One region of the Sporolactobacillus sp. Y61 genome, then DNA from elsewhere that is predicted to be linked to it. Evidence: riboswitches for the same ligand, from Rfam matches in the RefSeq annotation. Region 1 holds a riboswitch; each other region holds the start of a gene.

Region 1 (4,204 bases):
TCAAGGGACAGGTGATCCAGGGCAACCAGATCACCATACCTTTTAACCAGATTGTGAACATGAATCATGGCTCGATCAGCTCCCTTCCCTTATATCTCCAGTGTATCCGGCGCCGCGCTTCTCTGGTAGTGCCGGCAATCATCAATTGAAATGACAATTGTCATGAATCACCGGCATTGTACCTGCACCGGAAAAATGCTTAAATAAATGTAACAGAATGAATCAGGGATGGAAGATCGCTATGGATGCACTCATCGATAAACTCATTTTAATGACCGGCTGTCTGGCCGTATACCTGACCGGGGCCACATTCACCGACAATGTAGCCCCCGTCCTTCTTTCCTTTACGTGTGCCTGTCTGCTCAGCTACTATGACCAGTCGCGCATCCGGCTCTTCCTGACGGCCGTGTACCTCTTACTTTCCTTTTTCCTGCCCTGGTTTTATGTTTTTCTGCCGCTGATCTGTTATGATTCCTTTTTTTCAAAAGGGCAGTGGATCCTGCTCCCGGGCGTGCTGTCACTTGCCGTCTCCCGGCCATCTGATATTCGGATTCAGATGCTCGTCCTGGCGCTCTTGCTGCTCTCCGCCTGTCTGAGATACCGGACGGCGTCCCTTTTTAAATTAAAAAATCAATTCTACGATCTGCGTGATACGAAGAAGGAGATGGCTTTTCGACTGAAAAAACAGAATCAGGATCTGCTGATAAACCAGGACACGGAAGTCCGCATGGCAACGCTTGGCGAACGCAACCGAATCGCAAGGGAGATTCACGATAATGTCGGTCATCTGCTCTCCCGTGCCCTGCTGCAGACCGGTGCCCTGCTGATCATCAACCGTGATAAAAAAACGAAAGAGGAGCTTTCGCGCTTAAAAGAGACACTGTCCGAGGCGATGACCAGCATCCGCTCCAGTGTACATGATCTGTATGACGAGTCGATCGATCTTGAAAAGCAGCTGAACGATCTGAAGGATAAGTTCACCTTTTGCCCGGTCACGCTTGATTATTCGGTTCATAAGCTGCCGGGAAGCAAAGTCAATGTCGCACTGATTTCGATTGTCCGGGAGGCTTTGTCCAACATGGCCCGTCATTCCAATGCGACAGCTGCCCGGATCATCCTTCGGGAACATCCGGCTTTCTACCAGTTAATGATTTCCGATAACGGGCAGGCGCGTCCGGTCGATACCGGTGAAGGCATCGGCCTGAAGAACATGCAGGACCGGGTTGAAGCGTTACGGGGTGTGATCAATTTCGAGATGGGGCAGGGATTTAAAATCTTTATTTCCGTACCTAAAAAGGCAGAGCAATTAAAGGAGGCAGAGCCATCATGAAGGTCCTTATTGTGGATGACGACCAGCTGGTGTCCGCATCGCTTCAGACGATACTTGAATCGGATCCGGTGATTCAGGTACTTGCATGCGGCGCGTCCGGAAGTCAGGCCATCTCCCTCTATCGCCGGCTGAAACCGGATATTCTGTTGATGGATATCCGGATGGACGCCATGACCGGGATAGACGCCGCAGCGGTGATCCTCAAAGAGGACCCGCAGGCAAATGTGCTCTTCCTGACCACGTTCTCAGATGACGAGTATATTATCGAAGCGTTAAAAATCGGAGCTAAGGGCTATATTCTGAAGCAGAACTTTGAAAGCATTATTCCGGCATTAAAAGCGGTGGCAAGCGGCCAGCGGGTCTTCGGCGATACGGTTGTCAGAAAAATCCCCGGACTGATCAGACAGAAGAGCCGGCCGGATTTCGAATCGTTTCATCTGAATAAACGTGAAATTGCGATGATCGAGCAGGTCGCAAGCGGGAAATCTAACCGTGAAATTGCCCAGGCCCTCTATCTCAGCGAAGGCACCGTCCGCAATTATATCAGTTCAATACTCGTTAAACTGGGGCTGCGTGATCGCACCCAGCTGGCCGTGTTCTACTATAAACAGCAGGGCTCATGATCCGCCCGCATGGAAAAAGGACGCAGGCTGTATACCCACGTCCTTGTTATCTTTACGCAGCCTTAGCCTATCCGCTGACCGCCGCTGCTGATGGCATCAATTTCTTTTCCCAGTTCCAGGCGTTTCTGTTTCAGGGCAAAAAGCTGCGCGGCGATCGCATCTGTTGGTTCAATCATATGGGTGCGGATTTTCTGACAGAGCGTGAGCAGCGCGCGGCTGACTTCCACATACTGGCGGCGAAGGGTGTGTTCATACCTCTCTGCCGAACTCCTGAACGCCTCCAGTAACTCAGTCAGCTTGACCCGAATCTGTGCCTGCCATTCTTTATCCTGTAATTCACCGGCGTAAAGGTATAAATCAAGATAGTTGTCAATCTGCGCGTATTCTGCGTCCCTGATCATGCGGATCTCCCCCTTTAATAAAAATCTTGTTCGTTTGCTTAATAAGCGGAGATTTTCCGCTTAAATGCAGAATAGAACGGGTTTCAGCGTATCATAAGCGGAATTTTTCCGATTAGGCAATGAAAGATCCTCTCTTTTCATGTTTTTGAAACCAATAGGCGGAATCCCTCCGTCTATTGAAGCTGTTTTGTATTCTTTTTACTAAGTTAAGCGGAATTTTTTCCGTCTACTCATTTACAGAGCCACCTGGCAGCGATGCCGAGCCTGTTTTCCGGGCAACGTCCACGACCGGCTGTTGGTCAGGCAAGTTGTCTCTATCTGCACAAAATTTCACGGCTCACAAGCTGCGTCCTTTGGAGCGTGGTGATTGACCCTCCCTGACGGAGCGGCGTGACACGGGCTATCTGCTGAAAAAAAAACGATTATCTTTCTTTTATACAAGAAAAATAATCGTCGGGTTTTTACGTTTATTTTTCTTATCTCTCAGATTGAGCATCTGCTGGAATTGACACCATACACCTTTTTCGATGCTGGTTGTCGGGTTTCATCGGGCCAGTCCCTCCGCCACTCTTGATAAGATATATTAAGTTGATATTAGTCTACTATGAATCAGGCCATTCTGTCAATGGAAAGAGCTTTCGGTTCATCACCTGAATGTCGGCGGACTGATATTTTCTCCAGTTCCCTGTGGTTCATATAATTCTGAATTCTGGTTTCTTCCGCTGCAGAAAGTCGCTGAAAAGCACACCATATTCGACCGCTGTCCTCCCATGTTTCACCTTTTTCCAGGCAACTGTTCCCTGCATATGTATCAGTGTCCCCTCATCCATCGGGAATGAGACATAGATAAGCACTTCCTCCTTTATCGGAAAATTAAGTGGACAGGAGAGCCTGATACCGCCAAGGCTGATGTCTTTTATTTTTGCATCCACATTTTTATTATTAAGTTTCCGGAGGTCGCGATCCCCGAAATCAAGGATCCGCACCTGGCACGGTTCATCGTCCACAACCAGCCGGTAGTGCTTTCGCCTGTCCGGGACCTTTTTTGATTTGGCTTCAAAAATCTGTTGTTCCAGTGTTCTGCCGGAAAGTTTCGTTTTCTTAACTGCACGTCTGATGTGGATGTAGCACAGGGTGACCATACAGAACAGGACGAGATCCAGACCTGATAAAAGCCAGATCCATGCCTGCGAACTAAGCATGCCCACGCACCGCCTTACCCAGCAGATGCGGACGACCGAGCGCATAGCCCTGCGCATAATGAATGCCCATTTCTCTGATGTAGTGAATATCCTTTGCGGTTTCAAGGCCCTCAAAAATCAGTTTTGTATGAAATTTTTCACAAAATCGGATAAGAAAAGCGACATACGCCTGTTTCTTCTCCGACGTTCTCAGGTCAATCGAAAAGTAACGGTCCAGTTTAATGTAATCGGCATCAATCTCGATCGTCCGGTTCATGTTATCGGGCCCCTTACCAAAATCATCCACGGCGATCCGTATGCCGGCCTGCCTGATCAGCTTCAGCACGTCCTGCAACCCGGACAGATCATCAATACGCTCGTTCTCAACCATCTCGAAAACCAGCTGTCCGGCAAGAAACGGATAAGTCCCGATCAGATCCTTGATCACGGAAACCAGACCGGCGTGCAGCAAGGTCGAAGGATAAATATTCAGGAATAACTTTTGCCCCTTATCCTTCTGCCCGGACTCGGCGAATGTACGGACGGCTTTTTGTACGGAATGAACATCCAGTTCATAAAGTCTTCGTTTCTTTTTGGCCAATTGATAAGCCTCCTCGACAGTCGAAAAAAGAGGCGACCTGAACAGGGCTTCAAAACCTTCAATCGTCC
Region 2 (4,204 bases), 1.3 Mb from region 1:
GAAGGTATTGTCGAAGTTTATGTTCATCAGCTCCGGAAAAAGCTGAAAGACTATGGTTACGGTAACGATATTCGGACGGTAAGAGGAATCGGCTATATGCTTACCGATAAGTGAGTGAGGACCCGGATGTTTCGAAAAACACTGATTCAATTAACTGGACTGAATACGGTACTTCTGATCCTGATGCTGGCACTGCTCGGCGGGGTCATCTATTTTTATGAAAAAGCCGTGACCTTCAGAAGTGCCGATCAAATGCTATCGCGGATGGAACCTGATCGTGTCTTTGTCTTACAGGGCAGGCTCGATGGTACTGAACCAGCTGATCCGCGGTCGCGGAATCCGCGTGTGATCGGTCTGATTATGGATAAGGACAGAGAACTTTTTCTGTCGAGTTTCGGCGATACCTTAACGGACGAAGAAACGATCACATTCTTCAAACCGCTTCTTCCGGGAAATAAAGGAACAGTAGAGGAAAAAAACGCACATGGAAATGTTTATCATGTGATTTCTAGGACACTTCGAATCCAGGGCGAGTCGTATACTGCGGTTTATGCGATGGATGTCAGCGTCGAACGCAATTTGCTGAACACACTGCTGTCGATCATTATTTACGGACTTCTGACAGGCGCCTTCGTATCTGTTATAGTGGGCTATTTTCTGGCGAGAGGCGCGCTCCGTCCGATTCAGAAAGCCTGGGATAAGCAGAACCGGTTTGTTGCTGATGCGTCTCATGAACTGCGAACGCCGTTGTCAATTCTTCAGTTGAAGATTGAAGGGCTCCTGAGGCAGCCCCGGAAAAAGATTCAGGAGAGCGGGGAGGACATTGCCGTCATGCTGGGTGAGACACGGCGTTTGTCGAAACTGGTTGGCAATCTGCTGACTCTGGCCCGCTCAGATGCCAATCGTCTGGAAGTCAATCTGAAACCGCTGGATCTGCAGCTGATGGTGAAAAAAGTAAGTGAGCCATTTGCGGAAATGGCTGAATTTGAGGGAAAAGCGTTTCGCGTGACCGCCTGCGAAACCCTGGTGATCACCGGAGACGAGCAGCGCATTCATCAGCTGCTGGTCATCCTTCTGGACAATGCGATGAAATTCACATCAGCGGAAGGTCATATTTCAGTTCGGGCTGATAAAGACGGGAAAATGGCCCGCCTCTCTGTTTCAGACAGCGGAGTCGGAATTTCAGAAGCCGATCTGCCGCACGTATTTGACCGTTTTTTCCAGGCAGATGCCTCACGGAGCGATGAGCGCGGGACAGGGCTCGGACTATCTATCGCTTCCTGGATCGTTGCCAGGCATCATGGTAAAATTGATGTAACCAGCGCCATAAATCAGGGAACCACATTTACAGTCCGGCTGCCGCTTGAAAAAGACGTAACGGCGAAACAGCTGACTCGCGATAAAGAGGATGATACAGATGAAAGGTAAACAGAGGGAGCAGGCGGTTTTTGCTGGGGGATGCTTCTGGTGCATGGTGAAACCTTTTGATACACTTCCCGGGATTATCAAAGTAGTCTCAGGTTATACAGGCGGACATGTCGCCGATCCGACCTATGAACAGGTTAAGTCCGGCGCGACCGGCCACATGGAAGCGGTACAGATTACATATGATCCGGACGTTTTTCCATATGAAAAATTGCTGGAACTCTATTGGCGGCAGATTGATCCAACCGACGCCGGCGGCCAGTTTATTGACCGCGGCTCAAATTACCGGACGGCGATTTTTTATCACAATGCACGTCAGAAGGCACTGGCGGAACAATCGAAAAGGGCGCTGGCAGCAAGCGGAAAATTCAGGAAACCGATCGTCACGCGCATCCTGCCGGCTGCGACGTTCTATCCGGCTGAAGAGGAGCACCAGCAGTTCTACCGAAAGAATCCGGAGCGCTATGCCGGAGAAATTGCTGAATCCGGCCGGGGCGTCTTTATCCGGAAGAACTGGCAGAAAAAATGAACGGTTGACCCAGCTGAACGGGTCGATCATTGGTTTCCTGCATCATGAAATCTGACTGTTCTGCATAAGGATAGAAAACAGATCTTGAAAATACCATTCAAGTATTGTAAACTAATTATCAACTGAAAACGAATGAATAAAACCATTCTTATCAAGAGAAGTCGAGGGACTGGCCCGATGACGCTTCAGCAACCGTCGCCGAAAGCAGGCGACAAGGTGCTAATTCCAGCAGACCAAACAAGGAGTCTGAGGGATAAGAAGAAACCTGGTGAAACAGCCTTCTTCTTTCCGAAGAAGGCTGTTATTTTTTAGCCGGGCACCGGATATCCCTGAATATATAAAGGGGGAACTGAGCATGTCAAACTATCAGACGGAAACGAAGCTGACGCAGATTGGGAATGGGTTTGACCAGTTAGGAGCGGTGAATATACCGATTTATTTATCGACGGCATACAGGCATCAGGGCATTGGCATTTCCAAGGGCTATGATTATATCAGAACAGGAAATCCGACACGATCCGTCCTCGAGAAGGCGATTGCCGAAATCGAAGGCGGGCAGGAAGGTTTTGCCTGTAGTTCTGGTATGAGTGCCATTCAGCTTGTCTTTTCACTCTTCAGTTCAGGTGACCACATTATTGCCTCGCGTGACCTTTATGGCGGCACGTACCGTCTGTTTGAAATCCTCGCAAAACAGGTTCACCTCTCCTTTACTTACTGGGACGGCGAAAGCGTTGAAGAACTTGCGGCTGACATCCGTCCGGAGACTAAAGCGCTGTTCATTGAAACACCGACGAATCCGCTGATGCATGAAGTCGATATCTCTGAACTTTCTTATATCACGAAGAAAAATCATTTACTGCTGATTGTAGACAATACCTTCTATACTCCGGTGCTGCAGAAACCGATCGCCGAGGGGGCAGACCTGGTCGTCTACAGTGCAACCAAGTACCTGGCCGGGCATAACGATGTACTGGCCGGACTGGTTGTATCCAATTCGGAAAAAGTGACAGAACGGCTGAGAGTGTATCACAATTCCTGTGGTGCGGTTCTGGATCCGTTTGATTCGTGGCTTCTGATACGCGGTCTCAAGACACTGGCCCTGCGCATGAGGCAGCACCAGGAGAATGCCGGGCGTCTTGCTGCCTGGCTTGGAAAGCAGCTTTTTGTCACAAAAGTGCTGTATCCGGGAAAAGGCGGCATGGTCAGCTTCGAACTGACGAAGAAAGCGTATATTGAGCCGTTTCTCAAAGCCCTTCACTTGATTACTTTTGCTGAGAGTCTGGGAGGTGTGGAAAGTCTGATCACCTATCCGGCGACACAGACGCATGCCGATATTCCCGAAGCTTTGCGGCTGAAATACGGTCTGTCCGACAGGCTGCTTCGCCTGTCGGCGGGAATTGAACACCCGGATGATCTGATTGCTGATCTGGATCAGGCGTTCCGGTCTTTACAGAAGGGGGCGGCGGTTCATGGCTGATTCTTTCGGATTTTCGACACGGCTGATCCGGGAGTCGGTGGCAGTTGATAAACAGACCGGTGCGGCGAATGTACCGGTCTACCTGTCATCGACGTTTCATCAGAAAAGTTTTGATCAGTTCGGAAAGTATGACTACAGCCGATCAGGCAATCCGACGCGGGAAGTGCTGGAACAGGCCATTGCCCGTCTTGAAGGCGGTGTCCGCGGGTTTGCTTTCTCCTCCGGCATGGCGGCGATTTCGACAGCTTTTCTGCTGCTTTCTTCCGGTGATCATGCGGTGGTTCCGAAGAATGTGTACGGCGGGACGTTTCGGATTCTGACGCAGGTTCTGGGCAGGCTTGGCATCGAACATACTTTTGTCAATATGACAGATCCGGATGCGGTCGAGCGGGCCATTCGACCGAATACGAAAGTGATTTATATTGAAACGCCGTCCAATCCGACTTTCAGGATTACGGATATACACGCAATCTCGCAGATTGCCAGAGCCCATCGATGTTATACGTTCGCAGACAATACCTTTATGAGTCCGGTATTTCAGCGTCCGCTTGCGCTTGGCGCCGATCTGGTCCTCCACAGCGCAACCAAATTCATTTCCGGTCACAGCGATGTTGTGGCCGGGCTTGCCGTGGCGGGAAGTGAGGAACTTGCGGAAAAAATGTATTTTCTGCAAAACGCGCTGGGTGCCGTCCTCGGTGTACAGGACGCCTGGCTTCTGCTCAGAGGACTGAAAACGCTGGACGTCCGCATTCGCCGGTCGGCGGCATCTGCCC
Region 3 (4,204 bases), 1.3 Mb from region 1:
CGGTGTAAGAAAATGAATCAAATAAATTTATTAAGGACGGCAGTAGAAACGCGGAAAAAACATCTGATCAGGCTGCTCGAGCAGCATCATGTGACAAAGGAATCCGGGAAGCTGGACCAGTGGACCCTATCCGAACTGGAGAATGAATGGAAAAGCTATCTGGAACTGCAGAAAAAAGATACTGGCTGACAAACGCGCCGCACCCGAATCATACCGGGTTACGGCGCGTGTTTCCTTGTTCATGATTTTGTATGCTGTTATCGACTGACAGGTCCCGCAGAACGGATGCTGTCTGATGCTTCCGGAAAATGGCGGAAATTTTCATTGAATTTTCCGGCGAGCTCCCGAGCCGTCTGATCATAAGCGGCCGGATCTTCCCAGGTGTTTTTCGGCATTAGAATCTCATCCGGAACACCCGGGCAATGGGCAGGGACATGCAGACCGAATACAGGATCCGTGACTGTTTTCGCATTGATAAATGTACCTGCCAGTGCAGCTTCTATCATTTTTCGCGTATAGGCAAGTTTCATGCGGCTGCCTGTTTTATAGGGGCCTCCCGTCCAGCCGGTGTTGACAAGATAAGCGCTTACATTGTGCTGCTTAATTAATTTGCCGAGAAGTTCAGCATACACGGAGGCGGGAAGCGGCATGAACGGTGCACCGAAGCAGGTGGAGAAGGTCGCTTCAGGGTCTGTTATCCCTCTTTCTGTTCCGGCAAGTTTACTTGTGTAACCGGACAGAAACTGGTACATTGCCTGTTCGGGCGTCAGCAGGCTGATTGGCGGGAGAACGCCGAAAGCATCTGCTGTCAGAAAGATAATCGCACTCGGATGACCGCCGATACTGGGGAACAGAGCGTGGTCCACATGGTGCAGATCATAGGCTGCACGAGTGTTCTCTGTTAAGGAGTTATCATCATAATCAGGCACTCGCCGATCGTCAAGAATGACATTTTCAAGTACGGTTCCAAATTGAATGCTGTTAAAGATCTGCGGCTCTTTTTCTTTTGACAGATGAATGGTTTTGGCGTAGCAGCCGCCTTCAATATTAAATACACCCTGTTCCGACCAGCCGTGCTCGTCATCGCCAATCAGAGCACGTCCGGAAACATTTGATAAAGTGGTTTTGCCTGTTCCCGAGAGGCCGAAGAAGAGGGCGACTCTGCCGTCTGAGCCCTGATTGGCAGAGCAATGCATCGACATGATCCCGTGCTGTGGGAGCAAATAGTTCATGACTGTGAAAATGGATTTCTTGATTTCTCCGCCGTATTCGGTACCGCCAATCAGGACGATGCGGTGTGTAAAAGAAATAATAATGAAGGCCTCAGAACGCGTGCCATCAGTGGCAGGATCCGCTTTACATCCTGGAGCTGAGAATATCGTGAATCCTGGATGAAAGTCCTGCAGCTCTTCCTGTGACGGGGTAATAAATAATTGCCGGCTGAACAGATTCTGCCAGGCATATTCGTTAACCACCTGAATGGGCAGTCTGTTCTTTGGATCAGCCCCGGCAAATCCATGAAAAACAAAACGTTCTGGTTGTTTGTTCAAATAGGTAACGATTTTTTTGTACAGTCCGAGAAAAACAGATTCGCTGATTTCCTGATTTCGCTTCCAGTCAATTTTATTCACTGTTGTCTTATCTTTGACAAAAAATTTGTCTTTAGGTGAGCGACCGGTGTATTTTCCAGTGGTTACAGCGAATGCCCCCTTGTCCGTTAAAGCGCCTTCATTTCTGGCAAGCGCTTTCTCCATAAGCTCAGGTGCGGAAAGGTCTACAAAGGTTTTTCCCGATGTGAATAATTTAGTGATGGACGTTTTCAAAACGGTGGCATTCATCACAAACATCCCTTTCATTTATGAATTTCTTTCGACGAATCAAGTATATCACACTGACATTTAATAAAATATTGTTTTCACAAATTATGGGCCATAAATCGTGAAAAATTTCTCTAATAGCCAAAAGAATTGCCATTTATGAAAACAGATGAGGCTTTGTTACCCTGCAGGTACGTTCTGCCGATTCACTGATGACTGGAGACCGCTTTTTCAATATTGACACATGTTATTTCCGGCGGTATTATAATAGTTATACTATGGCTGCTCTTATTCCGAGCAGGCGGAGGGACAGGCCCGATGAAGCCCGGCAACCGGCCGCGTACGGCACGGTGCTAACCTGCAGGAAGTTCTCCTGATCAATAAGAGGCAAGTTAAAGAGTCGCCTAATCCTTTATACAGGACCGGGCTTTTTTCATGCCTTGAAAACAAAAAGCAAACGGGATCGGGTACCGTAAATACAATATGGGATATAATGTTGAAAAGGCAGGGTGAATGAAATGAAGAAGAAGGATTCTCGAAGGCTGTTCACTTCCGAATCGGTGACAGAAGGACATCCGGACAAAATCTGCGATCAGATCTCAGATGCCATCCTTGATGAATTGCTGCGCGGAGATCCAAATGCGCGGGTGGCCTGCGAAACAGTGGTTAATACGGGTCTGGTCCTGGTGACGGGAGAAATTTCAACTTCAACTTATGTAGATATACCTAAAGTAGTTCGCAGGACGATACAGGATATTGGCTATACGGATGCGAAGTATGGATTTGATGCCTCAAATTGTGCCATCCTGACTTCAATTGAAGAGCAGTCTGCCGACATTGCTCAGGGCGTTAACCGGGCACTGGAAGCGCGGGAGGGAAAGATGACGGACGACGAAATTGAGGCGATCGGGGCAGGTGATCAGGGCATGATGTTCGGCTTTGCAGTCAATGAAACACCGGAACTGATGCCGCTGCCGATATCTATTGCTCATAAACTGGCGAAAAGGCTGGCGGATGTGCGCAAGAGCGGAGAAGTGCCTTATTTACGTCCTGACGGAAAAACTCAGGTGACGGTTGAATACGATGAAGCGGGTCACCCTGCACGAGTCGATACGATTGTCGTCTCGACGCAGCATGATCCCGAAGCCACGGAGGAACAGATTAAAAAGGATGTACAGGAACATGTGATCCGTCCTGTTGTTCCGGCCGGACTGATAGACGAACAAACCAGATTCTTAATTAACCCGACCGGGCGATTCGTCATTGGCGGTCCCCAGGGTGACGCGGGATTAACCGGACGTAAAATCATCGTCGACACGTATGGCGGATACGCGCACCACGGAGGGGGCGCTTTTTCAGGAAAAGACGCAACAAAAGTGGATCGTTCAGCCTCTTATGCCGCCCGATATGTGGCTAAAAATATTGTGGCGGCGGGACTTGCGGGCAAATGCGAAGTGCAGCTTGCTTATGCGATCGGAGTCGCTGAACCGGTTTCCATTTCCGTGGATACGTTCGGGACAGGTGTGACCTCAGAAGCAAGTCTTGTGGATCTGATCCGCAGGAACTTTGATCTCAGACCGGCCGGCATTATTAAGATGCTCGACCTCCGCCGGCCGATTTATCTTCAGACGGCTGCATACGGACACTTTGGACGTACTGATATAGATCTGCCGTGGGAGAAAACGGATAAAGCTGCCTTACTGAAGCAGCAGATTTTTTCCGGCGATCCGGCAAACGGGAAATAAATCAGCTTAGTTACCAGGAAAACCGTTCCTGTTATCCGGCAGGAACGGTTTTTGTCTTGCTGTCACGTGATATACCGGGTTGATGTCGCGTATAATAGGTCATAAGATCATGTCGCAGGATTGTCAGATTCTGATTTGTTTTTTCGACAGGCACAGCATGGACATGCCGAAAGATATGAGTGAAAGAACGAAACCGGGTATCGTGAAGGAGGCAGTGTGATATGGCTGTTCCGGCAGGGCCCTTAACATTGATGTCACAAATTTACAGGAAAGTACTTCCTGACGTTCACCGGGAGCTGGAACGATGGAAAAAGAAAGCAGATCAGATTCCTGATCCGGAATTGCGAAGACAGGCGCACGCAAGTATGGAGACGAAGGCTTTTCACTGCGAAGGGGGAGCCATTTACAGTCTGCTTGCAGGAGACAAAAGGAGAGAAATCATCTCTTTCATTGTTGCCTATCAGACCATCAGCGACTATCTGGATAACCTTTGTGATCGAAGTACATCACTTGATCCCGAGGATTTTCGCTGCCTGCACCAATCCATGCTGGACGCGCTGACACCAGGTGCCGTTCATTCGGACTACTATCGCTTTCGTGGTTCCTGTTCGGACGGAGGGTATCTGAGCGAACTCGTCGCAA

The links. A riboswitch is a leader RNA that binds a small molecule or an ion and turns the genes downstream of it on or off. The one in region 1 is predicted to bind S-adenosylmethionine.
Region 2: linked by a shared signal. The riboswitch ahead of ABNN70_RS01575 (aminotransferase class I/II-fold pyridoxal phosphate-dependent enzyme) and the one ahead of ABNN70_RS07810 (hypothetical protein) in region 1 are both predicted to bind S-adenosylmethionine.
Region 3: linked by a shared signal. The riboswitch ahead of metK (methionine adenosyltransferase) and the one ahead of ABNN70_RS07810 (hypothetical protein) in region 1 are both predicted to bind S-adenosylmethionine.

Annotation. Positions count from the first base shown of each region.
Region 1 is NZ_CP159510.1:1,645,069-1,649,272, reverse strand. It holds gene ABNN70_RS07825 (ABC transporter ATP-binding protein) at 1-68, opposite strand, end outside; gene ABNN70_RS07820 (histidine kinase) at 242-1,330, shown strand; gene ABNN70_RS07815 (response regulator transcription factor) at 1,327-1,953, shown strand; gene ABNN70_RS07810 (hypothetical protein) at 2,016-2,354, opposite strand; SAM riboswitch class I at 2,828-2,934, opposite strand; gene ABNN70_RS07805 (PilZ domain-containing protein) at 3,047-3,556, opposite strand; gene ABNN70_RS07800 (EAL domain-containing protein) at 3,549-4,204, opposite strand, start outside.
Region 2 is NZ_CP159510.1:309,717-313,920, reverse strand. It holds gene ABNN70_RS01590 (response regulator transcription factor) at 1-114, shown strand, start outside; gene ABNN70_RS01585 (HAMP domain-containing sensor histidine kinase) at 127-1,428, shown strand; gene msrA (peptide-methionine (S)-S-oxide reductase MsrA) at 1,418-1,954, shown strand; SAM riboswitch class I at 2,100-2,214, shown strand; gene ABNN70_RS01575 (aminotransferase class I/II-fold pyridoxal phosphate-dependent enzyme) at 2,310-3,431, shown strand; gene metC (cystathionine beta-lyase) at 3,424-4,204, shown strand, end outside.
Region 3 is NZ_CP159510.1:2,959,661-2,963,864, reverse strand. It holds gene ABNN70_RS14210 (Fur-regulated basic protein FbpA) at 13-189, shown strand; gene pckA (phosphoenolpyruvate carboxykinase (ATP)) at 258-1,838, opposite strand; SAM riboswitch class I at 2,103-2,204, shown strand; gene metK (methionine adenosyltransferase) at 2,336-3,562, shown strand; gene ABNN70_RS14195 (tetraprenyl-beta-curcumene synthase family protein) at 3,784-4,204, shown strand, end outside.